Regions from separate parts of the Streptomyces sp. NPDC040410 genome, predicted to be linked through region 1. Evidence: riboswitches for the same ligand, from Rfam matches in the RefSeq annotation. Region 1 holds a riboswitch; each other region holds the start of a gene.

Region 1 (7,474 bases):
AGTCTGCGGCGTCGTAGATCGAGAAGGACGAGGTGAAGCCGAGTTTCTTGCTCTCACGGCGCAGGATGCGCACGCACGCGCTGTGGAAGGTCATCACCCACATCGCGTTCGCGCGCGGGCCGACGAGCTGCTCGACGCGCTCCTTCATCTCGCCGGCGGCCTTGTTGGTGAAGGTGATCGCGAGGATCTGGCCGGGGTGGACGTTCCGCTCGCCGAGAAGGTACGCGATGCGGTGGGTGAGCACGCGGGTCTTGCCGGAGCCGGCGCCGGCCACGATGAGGAGCGGGGTGCCCAAGTGGACGACCGCCGCGCGCTGGTTCTCGTTCAGCCCTTCCAGCAGTGCGGCCGGGTCCACCGCGGGGCGCGGGGCGCCGTCGCGGTAGTACCCGTCCCGGTCCGGCGGCACGTCGAACTTCCCGCCGAACAGATCGTCCGGAACCGGCTCCGGTACGTGATCGTCCTCGGGCGGCGGCGGGTGTTCTTCCTCGTGGGCCCGGGGGGCCCGGAGATCCGCCAGGAAGCTGTCGTCAAAGAGGCTGCTCATCGCTCTCCGAGTCTAGGGGGCGCCGGTGACACCCCGCCGCCGCCCTGAGAACATCACCCGTCCCAGGGTCCGGTTTCAGAAGCCGAGGAGCTTTCCGATCCGGCCGCCGGGCGTCTTCTCGCCCTCCAGGACCGTCCCGTCACGGTCCGCGACCGACCAGGCGGCGACGCGGACCTTGCCGTCCCACGGGTCGACGGCCACGCCCGCCGGGAACGGGAGCCTCACGCTCGTGCGCCTGCCGTACGAGACCTTGGTCACCTGACCGGCGAAGAGCCGGCCTACGTACAAGACCGATAAGGGAACTGGCCTTGCCAAGGGGCGCTACGACGACGAGGTCCTTGCCGGCCGCGTAAGCGACGATCTTGCGGCCGTCGGGAGGGGCGAGCACGGCGTACGGGTTCGACTCGACCGCCGCCAACGCCGTCGCGACCGGTGGCGAAGAGCGTGACCGCGGACGTGAGCCCGATGCACGCCGGGCCGCCAGAAGCGGAGGGACATCGTCACTCCGGTAAAAATACGTACAAGTCGCCGTAGATCACCCCCGATTGACCACCGTCAGCGGCACCCTGGGCCAAGGTCACGAAAATGTATCGGGCATATCACCCAGCAACCTTCACAGGCGCCCCACGAGTTGGCTACCGTGCCCGGCAGGCCGTACGACCCCCACCGGCGAACGTCGCCGGGCCGCGCGGCCTCCGCCGAGTCCGGTGCGCCCCCGGGGCAGCCGGAGCCGGGGACCCACACCGACCTTGGGGTGAATCGGCCCAACTCCCTTTCGGGGAAAGGCCGTAGGGCAACCCTTCCGAACCACCCGCCCGAACCCGACAGCTAACTCGGTAGGCGGAACGTTGGAAGGAGTCGCCTCCCTTGGCGTCGCACCGCAAGCCGCGTCCCGCAGGTACGCGCGTAGCAGGTATACGGACCCCCGCCCTCGCAACGGCGGCCCTCACCTCCGTGGCCCTGCTGTCCCAGGCGGCCAACGCCGCTCCCTCGGCCGACGACAAGCCGAGCCTCGAAGAGGTCGAGAAGAAGGTCGATGACCTGTACCGCCAGGCGGAGTCGGCGACCGAGAAGTACAACGCGGCCAAGGAGAAGACCGCGAAGCAGCGCAAGCACGTCGACACCCTGCTCGACGACGTGGCCAAGCGCACCCAGAAGCTCAACGAGGCGCGGGAGGAGCTGGGTTCCTTCGCCGCGGCCCAGTACCGGACCGGCGCCTCCGCGCCGGACACCGCGACCTTCCTGCTCGCCGACTCCCCGCAGGACTACTTCGACCAGACCCAGCTGATGGGCCGGCTGACCAGCCGCCAGAAGGGCGCGGTCGACGACTACGTCTCGGAGCAGTCCGCGACGATGAAGAAGCGTCAGGAGGCCGCCCAGAGCCTCGAGACGCTCACCGAGTCGCAGGGCGACCTGAAGACGGCCAAGGCCACCGTCCAGAAGAAGCTCTCCGACGCGCGCGAGCTGCTGTCGAAGCTGACGGCGGAGGAGAAGGCGCGGCTCGCGGCGATCGAGGAGAAGAAGCAGCAGGAGGCCGCGCGCAAGGCCGCGGAGCTCGCGCAGCAGCAGGCGGCCGAGCAGAAGGCGGCGGAGGAGGCGGCCCAGCAGGAGGCGGCCCAGCAGGAGAGCAGTTCGTCGGGCTCGTCCTCCTCCGATTCGTCGTCCGACTCCTCGTCCGACTCCTCGTCCGACTCCTCGTACGCCACCAAGGCCGAGAAGGCCCTGGCCTTCGCCCGTGCCCAGATAGGCAAGCCCTACGTATGGGGCGCCACCGGCCCCGACTCCTACGACTGCTCCGGCCTGACCCAGGCCGCCTGGAAGGCCGCCGGCGTCACCCTCCCCCGCACCACCTACGACCAGGTCAACGCGGGCACCACGGTCTCCCTCTCCAACGCCCAGCCCGGTGACCTGGTCTTCTTCTACGACGACATCAGCCACGTCGGCATCTACATCGGCAACGGCATGATGATCCACGCCCCGAAGCCCGGCGCGTACGTCCGCGAGGAGTCCATCTACTACGACGGCGAGTCGGCGATCCACAGCCTGGTACGCCCGGCCTGACGGCCCCAGGCGCGGACGCACACCCAGTCCCCTTGCCCTGCGCCCGCGCGTTTTTCGGAGCGCCCGCGCGCGTGCCCCGCCCTCGACGCGCGCGGCGCTCCTTAGCATCGCCCCATGGCCGGCACCTCCTCCCGCTCCCCCTTCCGCGCCTGGTGGGCGCAGCGTCCGCCGGCGGCCGGTGCCGCCGCGCTGGCGACCGGCATCATGTCGGTCGGTCTGCACCTGACGGGGTACGAGGTCCTGTCCCGCATCGCGCTGGCGGTGGCCTGCGCCGCCTGGCTGGGGCTGGCCGCCGACTTCGTCGTACGGCTGCTGCGGGACCGTGGGAGACGGGTTGCGGAGGCGGCACCGGGCGCGCTCACGGCCGTCGCCGCGACCGCCGTGCTCGGCACCCGTTTCTCCGCCCTGGGCCGGCAGGTCCTGGCCGAGACGCTGCTGGCACTGGCCGTGCTGGTGTGGCCGGGGCCGCTCGTCCTCGCCGTACGGAACTGGGAGCGCCGTATGCCGGGGACGGTGTTCCTGGGCTGCGTGGCCACACAGGGTCTCGCCGTCCTCGCCGCCACGCTCGCCGCGGCCGAGGAGTCGGCCTGGCTCGCGCACGCGGCGCTCGTCCTGTTCGGGCTCGGGCTCGCGCTCTACGGCCTCGCGCTGGCCTGTTTCGACCCGCGGCAGGTGACCGGGGGTGCCGGGGACCACTGGGTGGCCGGCGGTGCGCTCGCCATCTCGGCGCTCGCCGGAGCGACGCTGGTCGCCGCCGACAGCGCGAGCCTGTACCTGTGGAACGTCGACGACAACGGCGTCCTGCGTGCGGTGACCGGCGCACTGCTGGTGCTCGACCTCGCCTGGTACGCCGTACTGCTCGCCGCCGAGCTGGGCCGGCCCCGGCTGCGCTACGACGCACTGCGGTGGGCGACCGTGTTCCCGATGGGGCTGACGGCCACCGCGACGCTGTCGGTCGCCGCCGCGCTCGACGTCTCGTGGCTCGATGTGCCGGGGGAGGTGCTGCTGTGGATCTCGGTGGCGGTGTGGCTGGCCGTCGCCGCGGGGGCGGTGGCGGACGTCCGCGCAGCCCTGAAGGCCGCGCCCGGGGACCTCAGGTCCACAGCACCGCGATGAAGATGTTCGCCGTGGTCAGCAGGCCCACCAGGCCGAACAGGCGCTTGTCCACACTCTCGTCGTCCCGCTTCACATAGACGAGGCCGAGGATGACGATCAGCAGGGCCAGCTTCACGCCGATCTTGACGTTGTTGACGGACTGGTCGTCGGCCTGGTTGAGGCCGACCAGGATCACGCCGGTGACCAGCATCGTCAGCGCGCCGTGCAGCATCGCCGGGACGAAACGGGCGGTGCCCCGACCCATCGCCTTCATCTGGGTGAGGAAGCCGCCGAGGAGCGAGGCGATGCCGATGATGTGCAGGCCGACGAAGAGATGGATGAGTACGTCCATGAGGCCGGAGCCTAATCAGGGGCGACCCGTAGCACTCCGGCGCCCCCGGGACGTCCGGAATCGTCACATCGGTCATCACGCAGCGTGAAGTCGCCGGTGGGGGAAGGGGATCACGGTCACATACGGTCGCGCCTCGGTCGGCACCCGGCACTTCTGCACAACGCGTTACCGCACCGACACAATGAGGCCTAGCGTCCTCCCCCAGGTGACCGGCTCCCCACCGCCGCCCGGGCCAGGGGCGGCAGTCGGCCACCACCGCCGAGAAGGTCCGGCGGCGGACCGCTCCCCCTGTGCGGGCCGTCGCCGGACGCGTAAAACCGCCCCTGGGCGGCCGTACGTCCGCTCCGCTTGGCGTTCGTACGCACGAGGCGGTCGTACGAAAGGACGTGCAGTCCACGTGGCAGCGCACCGCAAGCCCCGTCAGCGGCCGGCCGGCGGCAATACGGCCCGTACGGCGGCGACGATCGCCCTGGCGGGCGCGGCGACGGCGACGGGCTTCGACGGGATCGGACACGCCGCGCCGAATCCGACGCCCGCGCAGGTCAGGGCGAAGGTGGACAGGCTGTACCAGGAGGCGGAGGCCGCCACCGAGAAGTACAACGGCGCGCAGGAGAAGGCGGAGGCGGCCGAGGCGCGGCTGAGGACCCTGCGGGACGAGGCGGCACGCAAGACGGACAACCTCAACTCCGCACGGGACGCGCTGGGTTCGATCGCGTCCGCCCAGTACCGCGACGGGGGCCTCGACCCCTCGCTGCAGCTCGTGCTCTCCGACGACCCCGACCGGTACCTCGACGGCGCCGAGTTCGTCGAACGCGCGGGCAGCCGGCAGACCGCCGCCGTCTCCCGCGTCCGCACGCAGCTGAGGGAGATCGAGCAGCTGCGCGGGGCGGCCCACATCGAGCTGACCTCGCTCAAGTCGCGTCAGTCGGAGCTGAAACGGTACAAGAACACGATCACCGGGAAGCTGGGCGCCGCCCGGCAGTTGCTGTCCCGGCTGTCCGCCGACGAGCGCACGAGGTTCGCGGACGGCTCGGGCCGCGCCTCGCGTTCCACGACGGGTGTGCGGGACGGCCTCCAGGCGCCCGGTTCCGCCGCGGCCCAGGCGCCGAACTCCCGTGCGGCGGCGGCCGTCGCGTACGCGTACCAGAAGCTCGGCAGCCCCTATGTGTGGGGCGCGACCGGCCCGGACGCCTTCGACTGCTCGGGCCTGGTCCAGGCCGCGTACCGCTCCGCGGGCCTCTCCCTTCCCCGCACGACCTACGCGCAGATCGACGCCGGCCGCCGGGTCTCCCGCTCCGAACTGCTCCCGGGGGACCTGGTGTTCTTCTACTCCGGCATCAGTCACGTCGGCATCTATGTGGGCGACGGACAGATGATCCACGCTCCGAACCCGTCAGCCCCGGTGCGGGTCGCACCGATCAGCCAGATGCCGTTCGCGGGAGCGACGCGGGTGGCCTGAGGGGTTCCCGGCGACGCGGCGGCCGACGGGACCCTCACCGCCCGTGGCTCACACCAGCCGCCGCGCCGTCGCCCAGCGTGTCAGCTCGTGCCGGTTGGACAGCTGGAGCTTCCTCAGGACCGCGGAGACGTGGGACTCGACCGTCTTCACCGAGATGAAGAGCTGCTTGGCGATCTCCTTGTAGGCGTAACCCCGGGCGATGAGCCGCAGTACCTCGCGCTCGCGCTGCGTGAGGCGGTCCAGGTCCTCGTCGACCGGCGGGGCGTCCGTGGAGGCGAAGGCGTCGAGGACGAAGCCGGCCAGACGTGGGGAGAAGACGGCGTCGCCGTCCTGGACACGGAAGATCGAGTCGACCAGGTCCCTGCCCGTGATCGTCTTCGTCACATAACCTCGCGCGCCGCCGCGGATCACGCCGATGACGTCCTCCGCCGCGTCCGAGACGGACAGGGCGAGGAAGCGGACGGGCTGCTCGGCGTCGGCCATCAACGGGGCGCAGCGGCGCAGCACTTCGACACCGCCGCCGCCCGGGAGGTGGACGTCCAGGAGGACCACCTCGGGCCGGGTCGCGGTGATGACCGTGACCGCCTGGTCGACGTCCGCCGCCTCGCCGACGACCTCGACGCCGGTCTGCTCGGTCTGTCCGATCTCGGCCTGGACTCCCGTACGGAACATGCGGTGGTCGTCGACGAGGACCACGCGCACGTGACGCTCGGCGCCGCCGTCTGCGGCCTGAACGGGTTCGGCCTCCGCCGCTCCCGCCGTACCGTTTGCCTCGGTCGGGTCGCTCATGACGTCTTCTCCGCCCTCTCCATCTCCAGCTCGACCTCCGTGCCGCCACCGGGCACCGCGCGCAGCCGCGCCGTGCCGCCGTTGCGCTCCATGCGGCCGATGATCGATTCTCTGACGCCCATGCGGTCGGCGGGTATCGAGTCGAGGTCGAAGCCGGGACCGCGGTCGCGCACGGACACGAAGACCGTCCTCTCCTCGACTTCGGCGTAGACCTGTACGGCGCCGCCCTCGCCACCGTACTTGGCGGCGTTCACCATCGCCTCACGCCCGGCCTGCATCTGTGCACCGATTCTCTCGTCGAGCGGGCAGTCCCCTACGACGACGACCTCTATGGGGACGCCGTGCTTGTCCTCGACCTCGGCGGCGTTGCGGCGCACGGCGTCGGCGACGCTCGTGGGTTCGTCGGCCTCGTCCTTGCCGGTGCCCTCCGGCTTGTAGAGCCAGGTGCGCAGGTCACGTTCCTGGGCGCGGGCGAGGCGGCGCACCTCCGCGGCGTTCTCCGCGTTCCGCTGGATCAGGGTCAGGGTGTGCAGCACCGAGTCGTGGACATGGGCGGCGACCTCCGCCCGCTCCTGGGCGCGGATGCGCATCAGGCGCTCCTCGGAGAGGTCCTGGGTCATGCGCACCAGGTAGGGGCCGGCGAGGAGCGTTATACCGACGAGGACCGCGAGGGCGGCCTGGAGGACCGAGCCGAGATGGGCGGCGGAGCCCTGCAGGACGAAGATGCCGGAGACGCCCGCCGCCACCAGCAGCACGCCGCCCACGGACCTGAGCAGGGTCACCGTGCGACGGCGGCGGCCGACCTCGGCCCAGCGGGCCCGGCGTGCGTTGTCGGCCTGGCGCCAGACCAGGGCGACGCCCGCGCCGACGAGGACGGCCGGCAGGAGGTACGCCTTGGCGCCACTGCCCAGATTGACGCTGCTGACGAAGACCATGGCCACGACGACCATGAGGAGCAGGGCCACGATCTGGCCCTTGTCCGGCTTGCGGGCCACGAGTCTGCGGCGGCCGTCGGGTGAGGTCTCCGCGGTGACCAGGGACGGGAACCGGTGGTCGCCGACGCCGCCCACGCCGAGCGGTACGAAGAACCAGAACGCGGCATACAGCAGTGCGCCGAGGCCGTCCGCCAGGAACAGGCCGACGAAGACGAGCCGCACCCAGATCACGGGCAGCC
Region 2 (7,474 bases), on a different contig from region 1:
GGGCGAGGCAGTCTGTGGAGAACGGATGCCGGACCGAGGCCGCGGTCCGACGCCACCCGGGGCGGGACGAGGGCCCGCTCCGGCATGCTTCACGATGTGGGAAACTGGTCTAGACAACCCTGAGACAGTGAAGGGCAGCATCACATGGCTGAGCGCCGCGTCAACGTCGGCTGGGCCGAGGGCCTCCACGCCCGCCCCGCTTCCATCTTCGTCCGGGCCGCCACGGCCGCAGGTATCCCGGTGACGATCGCCAAGGCCGACGGCAACCCCGTCAACGCGGCCTCCATGCTGGCCGTTCTGGGCCTGGGCGCCCAGGGCGGCGAGGAGATCGTCCTCGCCTCCGACGCCGAGGGTGCGGACGTCGCGCTCGACCGCCTCGCGAAGCTGGTCTCCGAGGGCCTCGAGGAACTCCCCGAGACCGTCTGAGCACCCCACGCAATTGATGGCCGCGGCCGTCGCCGATTCACAGAAGGGCTCGTCCGAATTACCGGGCGAGCCCTTCGCATTTCCCTCTCACGGGCAGCAAAAATAATCCCCCTCGAATTACCCACCTCTTTGTATACGGCGCCCGTGTTAATGCCGCAGGCCCGACATGTTTACGGGATGTTGCGAGTTCCTCACACGGTCGGTCCGGTCCCCTCCCCCGTTGAAGCGCAACCGGTGCGCGGCCGTCGAGCGCTCCGTGTGCAGCGTCGTGACCGACCGCGCGCGCTCACTGTCGCCGCGCGCCACCGCATCCACGATCGCGCCGTGCTCCACCCAGGACTCCACCGGGCTGGCGGGCGCCTCCACCGTGTACATCCAGGCGATCTTGTGGCGCAGCTGGGTCAGCATCGAGGACAGCGCGGGGCTGCCGGACGCCTGGGCGAGCGTCTCGTGGAACCAGCCCCCCAGGGAGCGCAGATCCTCGCTGTTGCCCCTCTTGGCGCGCTCCTGGCCCAGCCTCACGAGGCCGCGCAACACCTTGAGATGTGCCTCGGTGCGCCGCTGGGCGGCGCGCGAGGCTCCGAGCGGTTCCAGAAGCATGCGCATCTCCAGGAGGTCGGCACCCTCCTGCTCGGTCGGCTCCGCGACGCACGCGCCGGCGTGCCGCCGGGTCACCACGAAGCCCTCGGCCTCCAGCGTGCGCAGGGCTTCGCGGACGGGGACGCGGGAGACGCCGTAGCGGCGGGCGAGCAGTTCCTCGGTGAGCCGGCTGCCGCGCTCGTAGACACCGGCGACGATGTCGTCCCGGATCGCGGTGCATACCGAGTGCGCCGGAATACGCATGACCGACCTCCGCCTTAATCCCCGTGAAACGTCGATGATTGACGTGTGTTCAATGACTCTATTGCAACGAGCCGGAATATCCGACGGCGGGCCTGAATCCAGGCCTATTTTTTGGACAACGCGGCCCCCGAAACGCCGAAAGCCCCGGCTCGGTGAGCCGGGGCTTCGGGATGCCGTGCCGTGGGTCGTCAGATCTTCACACCGTGCGATCGGAGGTAGGCGACGGGGTCGATGTCCGAGCCGTACTCCGCGGTCGTACGGGCCTCGAAGTGCAGGTGCGCTCCGGTGACGTTGCCGGTTGCGCCGGAGAGGCCTATCTGCTGGCCCGGGGTGACCTTCTGGCCCACCGAGACACCGATGGACGACAGATGGCCGTACTGGGTGTACGTGCCGTCGTTCATCTTGATCACGATGTTGTTCCCGTAGGAGCCGCCCCAGCCGGCCTCGACGACGGTGCCGGAGCCGACCGCGTGCACGGAGGTGCCGCTCGCGGCGTGGAAGTCGACACCGGTGTGGCTGCCGGAGGACCAGACGCCTCCGCCCGCCTTGTAACCGGTCGAGACGTAGGAGCCGGAGACCGGGGCGACGAAGGTGTTGAGGCGCTCGCGCTCGGCCTCGCGCGCGGCACGCTCCTTGACCTCGCGCGCCTCCTTCGCCTCCTCGCGCGCCTCCTTCGCCTCCTCGCGCGCCTTCTCGGCCTCCTCCGCCGCCTTCCTGCGCGCTGCCTCCTCGGCCGCCTTCTTGTAGGCGGCTTCCCGGGCGGCCTCCCGCTGTGCGTCGGCCTGTGCGTCGATCTGCTCGGCGACCGTGTCGCCGATCTTGATGACCGGGGTGAGGCCGGTCTGCTCGGCGGAGGTCTCCGCGGCGAGCGCCGGGGCGGCGATAGTGCCGATGGCGCCGGTGGTGGTGAGGGCCGCGACGCCCGCCACACGGGCGGTGGTGCGGTGCATCCTGCTGGGACGACGGTGCTTCCCGGTGGCGCGGGTGAACGCCATGTAGTGGCTGGTCCTTTCCTTCCTTCTCGCCTACCGGGTTAGCTGACGGGTTCGGAGCAGGAAGGTCTCCTACGGACACCCTCGCGGTGCGCGCGGGCGTCCGATTCACCCCAGGGACTGCGTGGGTCCCCGGCTCCCCTGGCTCGCGCCGTACGGGGACTCGGCGATGACTGTCCGGTGCCGCGGGCGCGGCGCACTGCCTGACGAACAGCCGGACCGACGCTAGACGCGGCGTCTTTCAATCCCCAAACGGATCACGCCTTTTGTAGCGCACGCCACAGGGCAGACAGGCAACCACTCCCTCAATTCGGACATACGCGGGCCCTGATGACGCTTCAGTCACCAGGGCCCCAGTGCGCGTGTGCTTCTACTCGGCCGACACGACGGTGACTTCACCGATGCCGAGGGCCTCGACGGGCTCCTTGATCTGCGCCGCGTCGCCGACCAGGATCGTCACCAGACGGTCCACCGGGAAGGCGCTCACGGCCGCCACGGTGGCCTCGACGGTGCCGGTCGCGGCGAGCTGCTGGTACAGCGTCGCCTGGTAGTCGTCGGGCAGCTGCTGCTCGACCTGGTCCGCCAGCGTGCTCGCCACGGCAGCGGCGGTCTCGTACTTGAGCGGCGCCACACCGACGAGGTTCTGCACGGCGACGTCGCGCTCGGCGTCGGTGAGGCCCCCTTCGGCGAGCGTGCGCAGCACCGTCCACAGGTCCTGCAGCGCCGGGCCGGTGTTCGGGGTGTCGACCGAGCCGCTGATGGCGAGCATGGCGGCGCCCGTGCCGTCCGGGGCGGACCGCAGGACCTGGCCGAACGCCCGCACGCCGTAGGTGTAGCCCTTCTCCTCGCGCAGGACGCGGTCCAGGCGGGAGGTGAGCGTGCCGCCGAGGCAGTATGTGCCGAGCACCTGCGCGGGCCACACGCGGTCGTGCCGGTCGGGGCCGACGCGGCCGATGAGCAGCTGCGTCTGGACCGCGCCGGGGCGGTCCACGATGACGACCCTGCCGGTGTCGTCGGCGGTGACCGGCGCGACCGGCCGCGGCTGGGCCGAGGAGCCGGTCCAGGCGCCGAGGGTGTCGCCGAGCAGCGCGTCGAGGTCGATCCCGGTGAGGTCGCCGACGACCACGGCGGTGGCGGTGGCCGGGCGGACGTGCTTCTCGTAGAAGGCGCGTACGGCCGCGGAGTCGATGGCGGCGACCGTGTCCTCGGTGCCCTGGCGCGGGCGCGACATGCGCGCGGTGGCCGGGAACAGCTCCCTGGAGAGCTCCTTGGCGGCCCGGCGGGACGGGTTGGCCAGCTCGTGCGGGATCTCGTCGAGCCGGTTGCGGACGAGGCGCTCGACCTCGCTGTCGGCGAAGGCGGGCGCCCTGAGGGCGTCGGCCAGCAGGCCCATCGCCTTGGGCAGGCGCGAGGCCGGCACTTCCAGGCTCAGGCGGACACCGGGGTGGTCGGCGTGCGCGTCGAGGGTGGCGCCGCAGCGCTCCAGCTCGGCGGCGAACTCCTCCGCGGAGTGCTTGTCGGTGCCCTCGGAGAAGGCCCGCGCCATGATCGTGGCCACGCCGTCGAGGCCGGCCGGCTCGGCGTCCAGGGGAGCGTCCAGGAGTACCTCGACGGCGACTACCTGCTGGCCGGGGCGGTGGCAGCGCAGGACCGTCAGACCGTTGCCGAGCGTCCCGCGCTCGGGGGCCGGAAACGCCCACGGCCTGGCCTCGCCGGCCTGGGGCTGGGGGTGGAAATGCATCGTGGCGAGCTCGGTCACTTGGCCGCCTCCTCGTTCTCGTCCTCGTCGGCGGTGTTGTCGGTGCTCTCAGTGCCCTCGACGGGCTCGTAGACCAGGACGGCTCGGTTGTCGGGGCGCAAGCGGGCCTGGGCGACCTCCTGGACCTCCTCGGCCGTCACGTCGAGCACACGCTGGACGGCGGTGAGGGCGAGCTGCGGGTCACCGAACAGGACGGCGTAGCGGCACAGTTCGTCGGCGCGGCCCGCGACCGTGCCGAGGCGGTCCAGCCACTCGCGCTCCAACTGGGCCTGGGCGCGCTCCATTTCCTCGGCCGTGGGGCCCTCCGCGGCGAACCGGGCGAGCTCCTCGTCGATGGCGGCCTCGATGACCGGCACCTCGACGTCGCCGGAGGTCTTCACGTCCAGCCACCCCAGGGACGGCGCGCCCGCCAGCCGCAGCAGGCCGAAGCCGGCCGCGACGGCCGTACGGTCGCGTCGTACGAGCCGGTTGTAGAGGCGGGAGGACTCGCCGCCGCCGAGGACGGTGAGCGCCAGGTCGGCCGCGTCGCACGCGCGCGTGCCGTCGTTCGGCAGCCGGTAGGCGGCCATCAGGGCGCGGGCCGGGACCTCCTCCTCGACGACCTCGCGCAGCTGTTCGCCGATGATCTCGGGCAGCGCCCCGTCGCGCGGGGCGGACTTGCCGTCGTGGGAGGGGATGGAGCCGAAGTACTTCTCGATCCAGGCGAGGGTCTGCTCGGGATCGATGTCGCCGACGACCGACAGGACGGCGTTGTTGGGCGCGTAGTACGTACGGAAGAACGCGCGCGCGTCCTCCAGGGTCGCCGCGTCCAGGTCGGCCATCGAGCCGATCGGGGTGTGGTGGTAGGGGTGGCCCGCCGGGTAGGCGAGGGCGGTCAGCTTCTCGAACGCCGTGCCGTACGGAACGTTGTCGTATCGCTGCCGGCGCTCGTTCTTGACGACGTCCCGCTGGTTCTCCATCGACTCGTCGTCGAGAGCGGCGAGCAGCGAGCCCATGCGGTCGGCCTCCAGCCAGAGGGCGAGCTCCAGCTGGTGGGTGGGCATGGTCTCGAAGTAGTTGGTGCGCTCGAAGCTGGTGGTGCCGTTGAGCGAGCCGCCCGCGCCCTGGACGAGCTCGAAGTGTCCGTTGCCCTTCACCTGGGCGGAACCCTGGAACATCAGGTGCTCGAAAAGGTGAGCCAGGCCGGTACGGCCCTTGACCTCGTGGCGCGAGCCGACGTCGTACCAGAGGCACACCGCCGCGACCGGGGTCAGATGGTCCTCGGAGAGCACCACGCGCAGGCCGTTGGCCAGGCGGTGCTCGGTCGCTGTCAGGCCGCCGGAGCCTGCCTGGGCTGTGGCCGTGTGACCCATGGGCATGTCGTCCCTTCGATCGCGGATGCGGTTGTTGAAAACCGCGGTTTTCCTGCTGTCCTGCCACTGTATGCAAGCGCGCGCGGCCTCGGCGAAGTTCCCGCAGGACGTACGCCGACAGCGGATCGCGTAGCCTGCGGACGTGCCGTCCCGCCGAACGCGGGGGGGGCACCTGCGAACGCCGGGCGGGACAGCTGAGGTCGGGTCGTCGTCCGGGTTGTCAGTGCCGCGGTCCACAATGGTCCGCGTCAGATCCCGTCACACGCTTCAGCACGATCAGAAATCAGGAGGAGCCGGCAGCGATGGCCCGCCGCAGCACGAAGACCCCGCCGCCCGACGACTCGTACGAGGAGAAGATCCTCGACATCGACGTCGTCGACGAGATGCAGGGCTCCTTCCTCGAGTACGCGTACTCGGTCATCTACTCCCGCGCCCTGCCGGACGCCCGCGACGGCCTGAAGCCGGTGCACCGCCGCATCGTGTACCAGATGAACGAGATGGGACTGCGCCCCGACCGCGGGTATGTGAAGTGCGCCCGCGTGGTCGGCGAGGTCATGGGCAAGTTGCACCCCCACGGCGACGCGTCGATCTACGACGCGCTGGTGCGCATGGCCCAGCCCTTCTCGATGCGCGTGCCGCTGGTCGACGGCCACGGCAACTTCGGCTCACTGGGCAACGACGACCCGCCGGCCGCCATGCGGTACACCGAGTGCCGGGCGGCCGAGCCGGCCAGCCTGATGACGGAGTCGATCGACGAGGACACGGTCGACTTCGCACCCAACTACGACGGCCAGGAGCGGGAGCCGGCGGCTCTGCCCGCCGCCTTCCCGAACCTGCTGGTCAACGGCGCGTCGGGCATCGCTGTGGGCATGGCGACGAACATGCCGCCGCACAACCTCGCCGAGGTCGTCGCGGCCGCCCGTCATCTGATCCGCCACCCGAACGCGGACCTCGACGCCCTGATGAGGCACGTCCCCGGCCCCGACCTGCCCACCGGCGGCCGGATCGTCGGTCTCGCCGGCATCCGGGACGCGTACGAGACGGGCCGCGGCACCTTCAAGATCCGCGCGACGGTGTCGGTGGAGACGGTGACCGCGCGCCGCAAGGGCCTCGTCGTCACCGAGCTGCCCTTCACGGTCGGCCCGGAGAAGGTGATCGCCAAGATCAAGGACCTGGTCGGCTCGAAGAAGCTGCAGGGCATCGCCGACGTCAAGGACCTGACCGACCGCGCGCACGGTCTGCGCCTGGTCATCGAGATCAAGAACGGCTTCGTGCCGGAGGCGGTCCTGGAGCAGCTCTACAAGCTGACGCCGATGGAGGAGTCCTTCGGCGTGAACAACGTGGCGCTGGTCGACGGCCAGCCCCTCACGCTGGGCCTCAAGGAACTCCTGGAGGTCTACCTCGACCACCGCTTCGAGGTCGTACGCCGCCGCTCCGAGTTCCGACGGGCCAAGAGGCGCGACCGTCTGCACCTGGTCGAGGGCCTGCTCACCGCGCTGGTGGACATCGACGAGGTCATCCGCCTCATCCGCTCCAGCGAGAACTCCGCGCAGGCGAAGGAGCGCCTGATGGAGCGCTTCTCGCTGTCGGAGATCCAGACCCAGTACATCCTCGACACCCCGCTGCGCCGCCTCACCAAGTTCGACCGCATCGAGCTGGAGTCGGAGAAGGACCGGCTCAACGCGGAGATCGCGGAGCTGACCCGGATCCTGGAGTCGGACGCCGAGCTGCGCAAGCTGGTCTCCGGGGAACTTGCCGCGGTCGCCAAGAAGTACGGCACCGAGCGGCGGACGGTGCTGCTGGAGTCGGCCGGCGCGCCGGTCTCCGCCGTACCGCTCCAGGTGGCGGACGACCCGTGCCGGGTGCTCCTGTCCTCGACGGGACTGCTTGCGCGTACGGCGAACGGAGAGCCGTTCCCCCAGGACGTCGACGCCCGGCGCGCCAAGCACGACGTGATCGTCTCGGCGGTGCCGGCGACGGCGCGCGGCGAGGTCGGCGCGGTGACGTCGGCCGGCCGCCTGCTGCGGCTGAACGTCGTCGACCTGCCGCAGCTCCCGGACACGGCGACGGCGCCGAACCTCGCGGGCGGCGCACCGCTGGCG
Region 3 (7,474 bases), 180 kb from region 1:
GTACCCGGCGTCGGCGGACATCGCCCGCACCCGCGGGCTGTTGTAGCCGTGCGGATAGGCGAGATGCGGGACCGGATGGCCGAGACAGTCCTCCAGCACCGCCTTGGACGTGCGCAGTTCGTGCGCCAGGTCCCGGCCGGACAGCGTGTCCAGCTGGGCGTGCGTCACCGTGTGGCTGCCCACCTCCATGCCGCACTGCTCCAGCTCCGCCGCCCGGTCCAGGGTCATCATCGGGGCGGGCGGCAGCAGGCTGCGTCCGCCCGGGGTGACGGCGCCGGTCGTGAGGTAGGCGGTGGCCGGCAGCGCACGCCCGGCGAGCGCCTCGGCGGTCGGGCCGGGCAGGTCGGCGAAGCCGTCGTCGAAGGTGAGCAGCACGGGCCGGGGCGGAAGCGGAGCCCGCCCCGCGAGGTGGTCGGCGAGCGCGCTGATGGTGACGGGTGTGCGGCCGCTGTCGACGACGGCGTCGAGATGGGCCGCGAACTGCTTCGGTGTGACGGTGAACTCGGCGATCCAGCCGGGCGGGTCGTCCATAACGGCGTGATACAGGAAGACCGGGATGCTCCCGCGGCCCCCCGGTCCGCGGCCCCCCGCGCCGCGGACCGGTTCGCCGCCTCTGCCGCTCGCCCCCGCCGCGTTCATCGCGTCCCCCGGCCGGTCGTACGGAGGGCGCGCCGGGCCCGGACGTAGCCGACGGGGCCGTACAGCATCCCCCTGCGCTGAAGGCGGGACAGGCGCCCTGGCCACGGGTGGCCGCGGGTGTCGTGGTCGCCCGGGGCCCCCCTTCCGTCCGCCGCGCGCGCGGCGGTCAGGGTGCGGGCGTGGGCGAGACCGCGGGGCAGTCGTGCGAGGAACGCCGGCAGCAGGGCCGGGCGGCGCACCAGAACGGCGGTGAGATACGCGGTCAGGCCCGCGCCGTAGCCGTACGCCTGGGTCTCGAGGTCCCGCCAGGTGTCGCGGTGGTGGTGCCACACCAGGGCCTGCGGGGTGTACCGCAGCCGGTGCCCCTGGGCGAGTACGCGGACGAACCCGTAGAGGTCGTCACCGCCCCGGGCGAGCGTTCCCGCGCCGGTGGCCGGGTCGAAGCCGCCGACGGCACGCAGCACCGACGTGCGGAAGGCCATGTTGGCGCCGGAGCCGAACCGCCCCGCGGTGAACGGGAACAGCGGCTCGTCGGCGGGCGGGTCCTCGGGGTCGTACGTGCGCGGGGCGAAGCCCTTCGCGAAGCCGCCGTGGCTCTCCAGCAGTATCTGGGCCGGGGTGCTCAGCCGCGCCGGCAGGATCAGGCCGGTGACGCAGCCGAGACCGGGGTCGGCGGTGAACGGTGCGGCCAGCTCGGTGAGCCAGCGCGGGTCGGCGACGACGTCGTCGTCGGTGAAGGCGATCACCTCGCCGCGGGCGGCCTCGATGCCCCGGTTGTGGGCGACGGCGAGTCCGGGGACGGGCTCGCGCACATACCGCACGCGCTCGCCGTACTTGCGTTCGACCAGGTCCCGGGTCCCGGTCGTAAGGGGCGCGTTGTCGACCACGACGATCTCGAAGTCCGGGTGGTCCTGGGCGAGCAGTGAGTCGAGAGCGCGGGCGAGCTGCTCGGCGCGCTCCCGGGTGGCGACCACGACGCTGGTGAGCGGCGGCTCGGGCAGCTCCTCGGGTGCCTGCCCCGGTGGGCGGCTCTCCCGGGCGAGCCCGGCCAGTACGGCCTTGGGCTCCGCGCCCTCGGGAACCCGGCCGAGCAGCGTGCCGACGGGCCGCCCCTCCCGCCTGACCAGGACGAAGACCTCGCCCGAGGTCACGGGCGGACTGCCGGGCCCGGGTCTGAGCCAGGCATCCTCCCCCCTGAGGTCCAGCTCGGCGACCTGCACCGGTCTGATGCTCCGGAACCGCCGTATCTCGTCCTGCGCGCGCGTTGTACGGGACATGCGACCTCTCCCCCTCGCGTCTTTGCTTCCGTGGTGCCCCGTGGTGCCCCTCGTGTCACGACCGGCGCAGCCGGGCCACGCCCTTCAGCGTCCGTGCGGCCGCCGACGCGAGCCGGGGCCGGTTGCGGACGAAGTGGTGCGCCCGGCGGGCGGGTTCGACGCTCAGCCAGTGCATCGCGGCGCCCGGTCCGGGGCGGGTCGCCGCCCCCTCGTACACGGGCAGTTCGCCCGTCTTCAGCGAGTCCTTGTACTCAGCGGCGCCCCGCCCCAGATCCAGCAGGCCGATACCGGCCGCGGCCGCCGCCTCGGCCATCCGCAGATGCAGCACCAGTCCCGGCGAGAACTTCGCGAACTCCGGGTCGTACGACGGGAACCAGCAGGCCAGGACCGTCGACGAGCGCAGTCCGAAGTGCGCGGCGAGCGGCCGGTCGCCGGCGTACAGCACGGACAGCGTGCCCGCGCACTCGGCCTCCCGGGTGTCGGCGAGCGTGTGCACGAGCCGGGTGATCCACTCCTGCGAGAACCGGTCGCGGCGGCCCGTCCTGCGGTACTGCGCGGACTTCCACTCCATGAGGGTGCGCAGCGCGGCGGGATCACGCTCGTCGAACGCGAAGCGCAGCTCGCCGACCTGGCGGCCGAGCCTGCGCTCCTTGGCGAGCGTGGTTTTGAGGAACTTCGGCGACTGGGCGCGCAGTACGGTCTCGTAGGCGTCGTACCCCTTCTCCACGTCGATGACGTAGGAGGTGTACTCCGCGGCCGCGGCCGGAACGAACAGGCCCTGCTCCGCCTCCAGGTTGTCGAAGGCGAAGCTGGACAGCGAGCAGGCCCGCAGCAGTTCGTCGGCCTCCAGCGCGAAGCCCTGCGGCAGCACCGCGCCCTGGCAGTCGGACACGCCGAACGCCAGCGCCCGGCCCTGTCCCAATGGCCCTCTCTCGTGCGGCAGGAAACCGGCGGCCTCGACTCCCTCGTACACCACCGCCACGCGCGCCCTCGGCCGGACCCGGCCGACCGCGTCGGTGAACTCCGGCTCCATGAACGGGTTCCGTGGCAGACCCGACTTGGCGCGCAGTTCCCGCCAGAGTTCCCTGTCCCCGGCACCGAGCTCCTCGGGCCTCAGCACACGAATGCGTCCACTGCTCAACATGACCCCCCGATCAAGTCCCCCCTGGACACCTCAGGACGGTACCGCCCGAGGTGGGGCCAGGGGTAGGTACCGGACCATCCTGTGTCCAATTGGTGCAGAGGCCGCTATTTCTTTTTGCTGTTTCTTTCCGCTTCTCCTTGCGGACCGTTCGCCCTTCGTCGCCGCATCGGCATGATCACCGGACCGCTCGACACCCCGGGCGACACCGGTCGCCCGGCGGGCCGTCACCCCCGCCCTGACGACCATGCGGCAGCCCTTCGACCGCATCAGGGCCGAAATGGTCCGTATGTCCTCGCCCGGATCGCCGACGAGGGCACGGCGGGTGTGATCCTGCCGACAGATCCGGTGGTACGAGGCGGGGCGCAGCCGCTCCAACTCCCGCAACCGGAACGGCCGTCACGGATGTGAAAGCAGTAGCCGTCCGGTTCGCGTCGAGTCGAGGGGGCTTTCCATCCGTATTCTCTGATCATGGCAGCACCCACCGCGTATTCACTGATCGCCACCGACCTGGACGGAACTCTGCTCCGCGGGGACGACACCCTCTCCGACCGGTCGGTCGCCGCGCTCCGGCGGGTGGTGGCGGCAGGCGCGCGGCACCTCGTGGTGACCGGCCGCCCGGCGCCCAGGGTGCGGCCGCTCCTCGACGACCTCGGGAGCAACGGGCTCGCGGTCTGCGGACAGGGCGCGCAGGTGTACGACGCCGGCGCGGACCGTCTGCTGTGGTCCGTCACCCTGGACCGGGAGCTGGCCGAGACCGCGCTCGGCAAGATAGAGGCCGAGGTGGGACAGGTGTACGCCGCGGTCGACCAGGACGGCGTCGACGGACTCACGCTCATCGAACCGGGCTACCTGATGCCGCACCCGACCCTCCCCGCGGTACGGGTCGGCCGGCGTGACGACCTGTGGTGCGAACCCATCAGCAAGGTGCTGCTGCGCCACCCCGAACTGAGCGACGACGAGTTGGCGGCGACGGCGCGATCGGTGGCCGGGTCGCTCGCGACGGTCACCATGTCCGGCCCCGGCACCGTCGAACTCCAGCCAAGCGGTGTCACCAAGGCCACCGGTCTCGCCCTGGCCGCCGAACACCTGGGCCTCGGCCCGGACCGGACCATCGCCTTCGGCGACATGCCCAACGACATCCCGATGTTCGACTGGGCCGCCTACGGCGTGGCGATGGCCAACGCCCACCCCGAACTCAAGGCCGTGGCCGACGAGATCACCCTGTCGAACGAGGACGACGGCATCGCCGTCGTCCTCGAGCGGCTCTTCCCCGGGCCCCGGTAGACGCCGACGCGGGGCCTAGTCGACGCCGACCGGGCCTAGTAGGCCCCGAAGACGTTGTCGATCGAGCCGTAGCGCGCGGCCGCGTAGTTGCAGGCGGCGGTGATGTTCGCGACCGGGTCGTACGAGTCCCAGGACGTGCCGGCGACGTGGTAGGCGCGGAAGGTCGGGTCGATGACCTGCAGCAGGCCCTTGGACGGCGTGCCCGCGGCCGCGTTGGAGTCCCAGAGGTTGATGGCGTAGGGGTTGCCCGAGGACTCGCGGATGATGTTGCGGTAGATGCCGTCGTACGTCCCCGGGATCCCGTGCTCCGCCATGACCTGGAGCGACGCCCGGATCCAGCCGTCGAGGTTGTTGGCGTACCCGAGCGAGGAGGCGGTGGTCACGGTGGGGGTGGCCGCGGACGCGGTGGTCGCGCCGATGAGCGGGAGCGCCAGAACGGCTATTCCGGTGCCGGCGACGGCGAGCTTGCGGGCGAGGCGGGCTGTTCTGGTGCGGCGGGGCTGACCGGCTGCGGACATGGCGAGTTCCTCTCCGGCGCCTGCGAGGTGAGCTGTCGGGTTCGGGCGGGAGCTGCCCGGCCGCGCCCTGACGGACGCGACTGCACCCCCAGCCGTCCCGGTACGCCTTTGTGGCGTCCGGTGCGGCGACTTACCTGGGTCCCCCGCTCCTGCCGTGCGCGAAGTGTGTTCGTCGATGAGTCTCGGGCCGGGCGGCGGCAGGATTCGGCGTCCACCCGACGGCCGGGAACGTATGCGAGAGCACATGTCCGGAACAAGTACCGGATTCACACCTCGCCCCTATTGACCTTGATCTGAGGTGTTTGGGGTGCTTGATCCTTTGCGGTCGCCAAGTATCAACTCGCCACGGTAAGAGGTGAGTCGTCTCCGGAGAGGGTGAAGTCGGCTCGCGTGGCGAAGTGAGGCAAGTCACGGGCTTCCGCAAGAACGGCAAATCGGGCAATGAGCCCAACTCATTGTCAACCAGACGTTCGTGGGATCCGCTTCTCCCAGGTCCGGTGGAAGACCACCTCGCCGCCGTCCGTGCAGACCACCTCGTCGGACGTGACGAAGTCCGCCCCGTCGCACCTGATCTCCGAACGCGTGCGGACCGTCGTGTCCCACGCCGTCTCGGGACGGTGCAGCCGGATCGACCAGTCCGAGCGGGTGCGGGCAGAGAGGGGGTCCCGCTCGTTGATCGTGTACGTCTCCAGCGCCTCCTCCGTGCTCTCCAGCCCGTCGGGGTACATACGGGTGCCGTCGCGGCACGGGTCGACCTCGACCCGCCACTCGCCCTTGGCCACATCACGCACCACGAGCCGCTGCGGGCGCGGTTCGTCCAGTGTGGCGGGGGAGTTGACGCCGAGCGGTGCTGACTGCTCCGGCTCCTCGAACGTGACCGTCCCGCCCGACTCACGGCCTCGGACCGGCAGTTCGAGGAAGCTGCCCACAGGGTCCAGGGTGAAGCCCGCCGCCGAGTCCGGCCGGGGCCAGATCCACGGCCAGTACGCGGAGGAGACGGCGAGCCGGATGCGGTGGCCGGCCGGGAAGGCGTGGCCGACGCCGTTCAGCTCGAAGGCGACCTCCTCGGTGGCACCCGGCGTCCACGGCACCGCCCGCTCCGGGCCCCGCCGCGCCGACAGGTTCAGCACACCCCGGGTGACCAGGGTGGAGGCACCGTCGGGAGCCACGTCGCACACCCGGGCGATCACCTGCCCGCCCGGCACCTCGGAGGTCAGCCGCAGCCGCACCCCCGGCCGCCCCAGCACCCAGGTCTCCTCGCCCACCTCGAACTCGAAGCACACCGACCGTGCGTCCTCCTCCCGCTGGTCGGGCGGCAGGTCGGCGTCGTCGCCCATGGGTACGACACGGCCGGCGTCGAGGCCGGTGTGCTGCGGGGAGCGGACGAGCAGCGGGCTGCCCCGGAGGACGTGCGTGACGGTCTTGACGTGGGGGGAGGGCCAGGCCTGCTCGCCGACCCAGCGGCCCGGCAGCGTCTCGTACCCGGTCGCCGGGGGGTGAGAGTCGCTGACGTACGCACGCAGCAGCGGCTCGGCCATGGCTCCGGTGTCGGCCCCTTTCAGCCAGTGGTCCCACCAGCGCAGGGTCTCCTGGAGGAAGCCGATCGCCGGGCCCGGCGGCAGGCCGCGGTCGGGGTACTGGTGCGGCCAGGGGCCGATCAGGCCGCGGACGCGGTCGGGCGGGAGGTGTTCGACGAGCCCGAGCACCGTGTCGCGGTAGGGGTCGTGCCAGCCGCCCACCGCCAGGACGGCGGCCCGGATCGCCCCGTAGTCCTCGCGGACGCTGTCCCGGCGCCAGTAGTCGTCCCGGGTCTGGTGGTCCAGCCAGGTGTGGAGGAACGGCTCCACGGATTCCAGGCGCCCGAGCCACAGGTCCCGCCAGGCCTCGCCGGCGTACAGCGGGTCGGGCGGCCTGCACACGCGGGAGAGCATCCCGGCCGCCCGGGCGTGCATGCCGGCCGCGAGGACGGAACCTCCCATGTAGTGCACGTCGTTGTCATAGCGGTCGTCCGTGGAGCAGACCGCGACGACCGCCTTGAGCGGCTCGGGCGCGAGGGCCGCGATCCGGAGGGAGTCGAAGGCGCCCCGGGACACGCCGAACAAGCCCACCTTGCCGTCGCACCACGGCTGCGCGGCGAGCCAGTTCACCACCTCGACACCGTCGGAGAACTCCGTGCCCGTGTACCCGTCCGCGGGCACGCCCTCGCTGTTGCCGTGCCCGCGGGCGTCGACGCGGACGCAGGCGTAGCCGTGCCCGGCGTACCAGGGGTGGCGCTGCCGGTCGCGGGGCGCGGTCCGGTCGGTCAGCCGGCCCGGGAGGTACTCGAGAAGCGCCGGCACGGGCTCGCCCGTCAGGGGGCGCCACACCCGCGCGTGGAGCCCGGGCCCGTCCGGGAGCGGGATGCGCAGGTCCTCATGGGCCGTCTCGTAAGGGAAGGACGTACGGATGTGCACCACGTTCCACTACTTCCATGCAAATCTACAGAAGTCCGTCTATATCAGGTGATCGAAAACATACCCGTCGTGATGTGGTACCGCCTGGCCTGACAGGGGTACTCCCGGTCGGGCGAAGTCGGAACTGCGGGAGGTGGGCGCTCGTGGTGATCGAAACGT
Region 4 (7,474 bases), on a different contig from region 1:
GGACATCATGCACTTGAAGCCGTTGCGCTGGGCCAGCTCGACGGCGTCGAGGGTCTCGGTCAGCGAACCGATCTGGTTCACCTTCACGAGCAGGGCGTTGGCGGCGCCGTCCTCGATACCGCGGGCCAGGCGCTCCGGGTTGGTGACGAACAGGTCGTCGCCGACGAGCTGGACCTTGTCGCCGAGCTTGTCGGTGATGATCTTCCAGCCGGCCCAGTCGTCCTCGAACAGCGGGTCCTCGATGGAGACGAGCGGGTAGGCCCCGACGAGCTCCTCGTAGTACTCCGTCATCTCGGCGGCGGAGCGCTCCTTGCCCTCGAAGAGGTACTTGCCGTCCTTGTAGAACTCGGAGGCGGCGACGTCGAGCGCGAGGGCGATCTGCTCGCCGGGCACGTACCCGGCCTGCTTGACGGCCTCGAGGATGAGGTCGAGGGCCTCACGGTTGGAGCCCAGGTTCGGGGCGAAGCCGCCCTCGTCGCCGAGTCCGGTGGACAGGCCCTTGCTCTTAAGGACGGACTTGAGGGTGTGGTAGACCTCGGTGCCCCAGCGCAGCGCCTCGGAGAAGGTCTCCGCGCCGATCGGGGCGATCATGAACTCCTGGATGTCCACGTTGGAGTCGGCGTGCGAGCCGCCGTTCAGGATGTTCATCATCGGCACCGGCAGGAGGTGCGCGTTCGGGCCGCCGAGGTAGCGGAAGAGGGGGAGGTCGCTGGCCTCGGAGGCGGCGTGCGCGACGGCGAGCGAGACGCCGAGGATGGCGTTGGCGCCCAGGGAGCCCTTGTTGTCGGTGGCGTCAAGGTCGAACATGGCCTGGTCGATCAGGCGCTGCTCGGTGGCGTCGTAGCCGACCAGCTCCGGGCCGATCTGCTCGATGACGGCGAGGACGGCCTTCTCGACACCCTTGCCCTGGTAGCGGTTGGGGTCACCGTCGCGGAGCTCGATGGCCTCGAAGGCGCCCGTGGAGGCGCCGGACGGGACGGCGGCACGACCCGTGCTGCCGTCGTCGAGGCCGACCTCGACCTCGACCGTGGGGTTGCCTCGGGAGTCCAGGATTTCCCGGGCTACGACGACGTCGATGGACGGCACGAGCATCTCCTTCTTGGGATGTGACGCGGGTACGCCGGGCCGTGGCCCGGTGCGCGCAGCGCCGCGGTGGCTCTGCGAGACGAGCCTAACCGGCTCCGGTCGATCGGCCAGCCGGTCGACCGCGTGGTGGACAGAACCGAGAGTAAATTGTTTCCGAACTGAACAAAGACATCAGGACATGGTCGGTACAGAAGATGCGCCGGCACCAAAACGCGCCGGCGCAAAAAAAAGCCCCGCCCCGGTGCGTACGGGGGAATACGCACCGGAGCGGGGAGCCCGTGGGGGACGGGGGGACCCTCACGGGACCTTCGTCATGAAGGACACGGATGTGAGGGCGCTGTGGTTCGGCTGCGAGCCGCTTGTCACTTCAGGTGCAGCTGCTGACCGGGGTAGATCAGGTCGGCGTCCTCGACGATGTCCTTGTTCAGCTCGAACAGCTTCTGCCAGCCGCCCTTGACGCCGTGCTCCGCGGCGATCGAGCTGAGGGTGTCACCCTTGACGACCTTGTACTCGCCGTCGCCCTTCTTGACCTTCTTGCCGGTCGGCGTGGTGACGGTCTTCTTGGCGGCCGGCCGCTCGGCGGAACGGGACGCCTGCTGCTCGGCGGTCGAGCGGGTGCTGGTGCCGGTGCTCTGGCTCTGCGAGGAGCCGCTCGACGGGGAGCCGGCGCTGCCGCCGTTGTAGGGGGTGCTCGACAGGCCCGTGCCGCAGACCGGCCAGGCACCCTTGCCCTGGCCCGCGAGAACCTTCTCACCGATGGCTATCTGCTGCGCCTTGGTGGCCTGGTCGGCGGTGGCGGCGTACTGCGTTCCGCCGTACGCGGCCCAGGTGGAGGCGGAGAACTGCAGACCGCCGTAGTAGCCGTTGCCGGTGTTGATGGACCAGTTGCCACCGGACTCGCACTGGGCGACGGCGTCCCACTCGGAGGCGGTGGCGGCGGAAGCGGTGCCGGACGCGATCAGCGGGGCGGCGACGGCGGCGCCGGTGACACCGGCGATCGCGATGACGCGGCTCGCCTTGGACGGACGGCGGTGCTTGCCCTTGCCGGAAAACAGCATGGTTGATCCCCTCACCGACGCCTGCGAGGTGAGCTGTCGGGTTCGGGCCGGTTGAGTTGCCCGGCCGTGTCTCGCGCGGTCTCTCCTGCGCGGCACGGCTTCACCCCAAGCCGGATCCAGCTCAACTGCTGGGCCCGGCACTTACCTTGGGTCCCCCGCTCCTGCCTACGGCGCTTGACGCGACGACTGTTCCCGTGCGGCCGCTGGCAGGATTCGGCGTTGCGGCAGACGGGGCTCGTGTTGGCGAGCGGTCACGACCGTAGACACGCGATCCGGGGAATTTCAAAGGCGATCAGGGCTTCTGAGACTCATCCCACACTTTTGCCAAACCGGACATTCAGCACGAAGTATGACGCGAACTCCCGCTGCTTTTCGCCCTATTCGGCACTGAGTGCAAGGTTCTGACCGGGGACGATGTGACCTGGGTCGGGCCCGATCTCCTGCTTGTTGTGGGAGTAGAGCTCATGCCATCCGCCTTGGACGTCATGCGAGTCGGCGATGGACACGAGCGTGTCCCCGCGGCGGACGGTGTACGAGTCGTCGGCCGCGTCACCCGCGGCACTGTCCTCCCGGGCGGCGTGACGCCCCTTGGAGGCGCCGGCGCCACTCTCGCCGGCGGCCTCGTCCGCGGTGCCGCCGCGATGCCGGCCGGTACCGAGGGCTCCCGTGTCGACCAGGCTCGAAAAGCCTTCACTTTGCCCGAAGTTGTCCGAGTCGTCATTATTCGGCACATCTGCCGATGTGCCGCCGGAATCCCGTGAGCCTCCGGCACTGGAGCCGGACTCGGATTCGGACGATGTGTCGGACTTGCCAGGCTTGTCCGTCGCATCCGACTCCGCGTCCGAGTCGGCGTCCGAGTCGGCGTCCGACGACTCGTCCGACGACTTGTCCGACGACTTGTCCGACGGGGAGGGCGACGATGAGGACTCTTCGGACGAGTCGGGCAAGCCGGGTGATTCAGACGACTCGGACGAGTCCCTCGAGTCAGATGAATTGGATGAATCCGATGAACCCGATGAATCCGACGAGTTGTCGTCCCCCGTGCCGGTGTCGACGTTCGCCGAATCCTTGTCCTTGCCGAGCCCGGCGAGCAGACCACAGGTCGGCCAGGCTGCGATGCCCTGGTCGTCGAGCATCTTCTCGGCGACGGCTATCTGCTGGGAACGACTGGCCTGGTCGGCGCTCGGGGCGTAGTCGAGACCGCCGTACTTCTCCCAGTTCTCCTGAGAGACCTGGAGACCGCCGTAGTAACCGTTGCCGCTGTCCTCGCTCCAGGAGCCGCCGCTCTCGCACTCCGCGACCTGGTCCCAGGTGTTCCCGCCGGCCGCACTCGCGCCGGTGGCGGCTAGGAGCGGGATCGCGATGGCAGAGCCGGTCACCCCGGCCGCGACCAGGAGAGCCGGTGCCTGGCGGGGGCGACGGTGACGACCGTTCCCGGAGAGCATGCGGAAACCTTTCGCGAGACAACGGGGAACAACGCGGCGCGCGTTGTAAGACGTCGCGTTGATTGGTGAACGTATCGGCAGGGGATCACTTGTCACAAGTTAATGCCGCACAGATCACATGAAGATCACAGAGTTGAGGGCGTGTCACCTTTGCGCAGGTGAGCCCAGTCATGCACGCGGCATGAACTCGACCGGCAGAGTGCGCAGTCCACGCATGATCAGTCCGCCACGCCACCGCAAATCGGCTGAATCCACAGCGAGTCGCAGGTCCGGGAGCCGGGTGAGGAGCGTGGCCAGAGCGATCTGCCCCTCCAGCCGGGCCAGCGGGGCACCGAGGCAGTAGTGGATGCCGTGGCCGTACCCGAGGTGCTGGTTGTCCCGCCGTCCGAGGTCGAGGACGTCGGGATCGGCGAACCGCTCCGGGTCGCGGTCCGCCGCGGCCAGGACGACGAGGACGGGGTCGCCCGCCGCGATGTCCTGTCCGCCGATGGTGAGCGGCTGTGTGGCGAACCGCCATGTGGCGAGCTCAACAGGACCGTCGTAGCGCAGGAGTTCCTCGACGCCGGTCTCAAGGAGCCCGCGTTCCTCGGCGGCGAGGGACTTCTGCAGACGGGCTCGCTGCTCGGGGTGGGTGAGCAGGGCGTACGTGCCGTTGCCGATGAGATTGACGGTGGTCTCGAAACCCGCGAACAAAAGGATGAAGGCCATGGCCGCGGCCTCGTTCTCGGTGAGGTGCTCGCCGTGGTCCGAGGCGCGGATGAGACCGGAGATGAGGTCCTCGCCGGGGCCGGGCTCGGCGGGCAGCGCCTCGCGCTTGCGGTGGATGAGCTCGGCCAGATAGCCCCGCATCTTCTTCACGGACCGCGCGACCCCGCCCCGCGGACCGCCCCCGTGACGGATCATCATGCCCGCCCAGTCGCGGAAGTCGTCCTGGTCCTCGCGGGGGACGCCGAGCAGGTCGCAGACGGCGTAGATGGGGAGCGGGAAGGCGAACTCATGGATGAGGTCGGCGCTGCCCTTGCCGGCGAACCGGTCGATGAGGTGGTCCGTGAGTTCCTGGACGCGCGGGGCGAACTCGGCGACCCGGCGGGGGGTGAAGGCCTTGCTGACCAGTCGCCGGAGCCTGGTGTGGTCCGGCGGATCGATGTTGAGGAGATGGGTCATGAGCTCGGCCTTGCGCTCACCCGGGATACCGGTCTTGCCCTTGGCGTGGGCGGGCTCGTCGTGATGCGCCGGGTTCTTGCTGAGCCGCTGGTCGGCAAGGGCCTGCTTGGCGTCGGCGTAACGGGTGACCAGCCATGCTTCCACGCCGCTGGGGAGCTGTGTCCTGTGAACGGGGGCGTGCTCGCGGAGCCAGGCGTAGGCGGGGTAGGGATCGGTGGCGAACTCCCAGGTGAAGAGGTCGGGGGCGGGCGGCTCGGCGGTGGGCTGGTCGGTCACTCTTCGACGGTATCCGGCGCCTGTGTCCCGGGCGTCCACCCCTCGGCCGCCCGCACCGCGTCCCGGTACGACCGGGCAGCCGCACGCAGTGCCGCCTCCGGGTCGACGCCCTCCGCCTCGGCGCGTATGGCCATCACGAGCAGCTCGTAGCCGATGCCTTCGCCGTTCGGCAGCGGTACCTCCAGTCCCGCCGTGCGTACTCGCGACGCGAGTTTCGCCGCGAGAGCGAGGCCCGGCTGGCCCAGGGGAATGCCTTCGGTCAGGGAGGTGCGGCGCTTTTCCACGGCCTTGGTGCGGAGCCAGTGCTCCTTGACCTCCTCGGGGGTGGTGGCCGTCGCGTCGCCGAAGACGTGCGGGTGGCGGTGGATGAGCTTGGTGACGATTCCGCCGGCCACGTCGTCGATCGAGAAGGGGGCCGCCCCGTCCTCCGGGCGGCCCTCCTCGGCGATGCGGGCGTGGAAGACGACCTGGAGCAGGACGTCGCCCAGTTCCTCGCGCAGTTCGTCGCGGTCGCCCTCCTCGATCGCCTCGACGAGTTCGTACGCCTCCTCGATGCCGTACTTCGCCAGGCCTTTGTGGGTCTGCTGGGACGACCACGGGCACTCGGCGCGGATGCGGTCCATGACCTGGACGAGGTCGAGGAGGCGGGCTCCGGGCAGGTCGTACGAGGCGGGGAGCAGCTCCAGGTCGGGCATGTGGACGCGGCCGGAGCCGGCGAGGCGGGCCAGGCCGTCGGTCAGGGCGGGCTCGCCCTCGCCGGTGGCGACGACGACCACCGTCCGTCCGCCGGCGCAGACGCCGACCAGCTCCTCGGCGGTCGGGGACGCCTCGTCGACCGGTATCCCCGCCTCGCGCAGATACGGCAGCTGCGGGTGCGCGCCGTCCGCGCACAGGACGCGGTCGGCGGCGTGCAGCGCCTGCCAGGCGGGCCAGGAGAGCAGACCGGGCGCGACGCGGTGGCTGGTGGTGAGCAGGACGATGCGGCCGGGAGCGGCTTCGGGGCTGGTTGCGTTCACTCTCCGAACGTAACCCACGCCGCCGACAGCCCCGCGGGATATCCACAGGGCGGGTGCTGGCGGTGCTCCCGGTGGGCCGCGGGGCGCCGGTGCCGCCGTACCGTTACGTGGTCTGCTGCGTGTCCGGCGCCGTGACGTCCCGTACCCACGGTGTCTTGGCGTTGACGCGGCTGCTCTTCTCCACGTTCCACGAGCCGTAGCGCGGGTTGAGATCGACGTCGAGCTCCTTGGAGGCCTTGGACAGGGCCTCCCAGAAGGCGGTCTCCTGCGTGGTGGTGCCCAGCTTGGCGGCGAGTTTCTGGGCCTCCAGCTGGAGGCGGAGGTTGTCGTCGAGGCGCTGCGGGGGGATGCTGTACCGCTGCAGCCAGACCGTCTCCAGCGCCTTCGAGCCGCCGGCCTGCTGCTCCAGGCCGGTCCGCATCTGCTGGGTCTCCCTGCGGGTGACGGTGACGCCCGCGCCCTGGGCGGCGCGGTGCAGCACCCGGTCGAGGACCATGCCGTGCAGGGTGTCCCGGGCGAGCGTGCCGGTCTTGGCGATGGCCTGCTCGTACTGGGCGTCGTCCGGCACCGCGGCCCGCTGCGCCTCGCGCACCTCGTTCACCCTGCTGTCCAGCTGGGCGATGGTGATCCGCTGGCCGCCGACGACGGCCGCCGCGCCGGGATGCGCGTCGTTTCCGCAGGCGGTGAGGAGCGGGGCCGCGGCGGCGATCACGGCGGAGAGGACGAGCGCGGTGCGACGGCGGCGGTGCAAGGAAGCCTCCCGAGGAGATTGTGCGACGGTGCACAAAGTCTTGCGGTGATCGATGGTAGGCAGTGACCAGGCTCTGGCCAACCCATTCGACCAACGATTCACCAGGACTTCGGGCACCAGCGCGCTCCGGCGGGGTGCTCGGGGGTCAGCCGGTGATGGCCGGCCACCGGCCCGTCCCAGGCGTCGCGGTCCACGGTGATCGTGTAGCAGCCTCGGGTCTCCTTGCTGTTGACCACGGGATTCCCTCCGGGCGGGGCAGAATCTAGCCGCGCACCTGCCCCAGCCACTGCAGGGTCCGGCGGATCTCCAGCGCGAGCGGGTTTCCGGGGCCTTGCAGCCGTTCCACGTCGTGCAGCAGCCGGCCGAGCGTTTCGTGGGCGGCGGCGCGGTCGCCGAGGGCAAGGAGGAGGTGGCCTATGCGGCGGCGGACGTCGTGGGCGAGCTTGGGGTCGCCCGCCACGTACTGGTTCTCGTAGTACGGCAGCAGCGCGCGGTACTCGGCGAGCGCCGCCGCCGGTTCACCGAGCTGTTCGAGGCACTGGGCGGCCTCGTAGCGGAAGCGCAGGGACTGCGGGTCGGCCTGGCCGGCCTCGGCGGCGCGTTCGTCGGCGAGGCGGCGCAGTTCGGGCAGCGCGCGCCGGTACTGGCCGTCGTCCATGAGGGTGGCCGCGTACTGCT

Evidence for each region. Region 1 has a riboswitch for cyclic di-AMP ahead of ACZ562_RS07890 (C40 family peptidase). Riboswitches for the same ligand answer to the same signal wherever they lie in the genome.
Region 2: linked by a shared signal. The riboswitch ahead of ACZ562_RS34355 (M23 family metallopeptidase) and the one ahead of ACZ562_RS07890 (C40 family peptidase) in region 1 are both predicted to bind cyclic di-AMP.
Region 3: linked by a shared signal. The riboswitch ahead of ACZ562_RS08810 (transglycosylase SLT domain-containing protein) and the one ahead of ACZ562_RS07890 (C40 family peptidase) in region 1 are both predicted to bind cyclic di-AMP.
Region 4: linked by a shared signal. The riboswitch ahead of ACZ562_RS21315 (transglycosylase family protein) and the one ahead of ACZ562_RS07890 (C40 family peptidase) in region 1 are both predicted to bind cyclic di-AMP.

Annotation. Positions count from the first base shown of each region.
Region 1 covers NZ_JBVIVK010000003.1:130,227-137,700, forward strand. Annotated here, with positions in the region: gene pcrA (DNA helicase PcrA) at 1-544, opposite strand, end outside; gene ACZ562_RS07885 (hypothetical protein) at 620-832, opposite strand; cyclic di-AMP (ydaO/yuaA leader) riboswitch at 1,231-1,403, shown strand; gene ACZ562_RS07890 (C40 family peptidase) at 1,412-2,605, shown strand; gene ACZ562_RS07895 (tellurite resistance/C4-dicarboxylate transporter family protein) at 2,720-3,721, shown strand; gene ACZ562_RS07900 (hypothetical protein) at 3,699-4,052, opposite strand; gene ACZ562_RS07905 (C40 family peptidase) at 4,450-5,511, shown strand; gene ACZ562_RS07910 (LuxR C-terminal-related transcriptional regulator) at 5,560-6,300, opposite strand; gene ACZ562_RS07915 (ATP-binding protein) at 6,297-7,474, opposite strand, start outside.
Region 2 covers NZ_JBVIVK010000028.1:47,079-54,552, forward strand. Annotated here, with positions in the region: gene ACZ562_RS34345 (HPr family phosphocarrier protein) at 145-426, shown strand; gene ACZ562_RS34350 (GntR family transcriptional regulator) at 574-1,269, opposite strand; gene ACZ562_RS34355 (M23 family metallopeptidase) at 1,458-2,264, opposite strand; cyclic di-AMP (ydaO/yuaA leader) riboswitch at 2,278-2,440, opposite strand; gene ACZ562_RS34360 (M16 family metallopeptidase) at 2,632-4,020, opposite strand; gene ACZ562_RS34365 (M16 family metallopeptidase) at 4,017-5,378, opposite strand; gene ACZ562_RS34370 (DNA gyrase/topoisomerase IV subunit A) at 5,675-7,474, shown strand, end outside.
Region 3 covers NZ_JBVIVK010000003.1:311,592-319,065, reverse strand. Annotated here, with positions in the region: gene ACZ562_RS08830 (polysaccharide deacetylase family protein) at 1-531, opposite strand, end outside; gene ACZ562_RS08825 (glycosyltransferase family 2 protein) at 636-1,916, opposite strand; gene ACZ562_RS08820 (GNAT family N-acetyltransferase) at 1,972-3,060, opposite strand; gene ACZ562_RS08815 (HAD family hydrolase) at 3,529-4,344, shown strand; gene ACZ562_RS08810 (transglycosylase SLT domain-containing protein) at 4,380-4,862, opposite strand; cyclic di-AMP (ydaO/yuaA leader) riboswitch at 4,867-5,038, opposite strand; gene ACZ562_RS08805 (CocE/NonD family hydrolase) at 5,321-7,315, opposite strand.
Region 4 covers NZ_JBVIVK010000010.1:207,383-214,856, reverse strand. Annotated here, with positions in the region: gene eno (phosphopyruvate hydratase) at 1-1,092, opposite strand, end outside; gene ACZ562_RS21315 (transglycosylase family protein) at 1,449-2,144, opposite strand; cyclic di-AMP (ydaO/yuaA leader) riboswitch at 2,148-2,327, opposite strand; gene ACZ562_RS21310 (transglycosylase family protein) at 2,522-3,589, opposite strand; gene ACZ562_RS21305 (cytochrome P450 family protein) at 3,758-5,029, opposite strand; gene ACZ562_RS21300 (nucleoside triphosphate pyrophosphohydrolase) at 5,026-6,045, opposite strand; gene ACZ562_RS21295 (SurA N-terminal domain-containing protein) at 6,149-6,796, opposite strand; gene ACZ562_RS21290 (hypothetical protein) at 6,895-7,032, opposite strand; gene ACZ562_RS21285 (protein kinase domain-containing protein) at 7,059-7,474, opposite strand, start outside.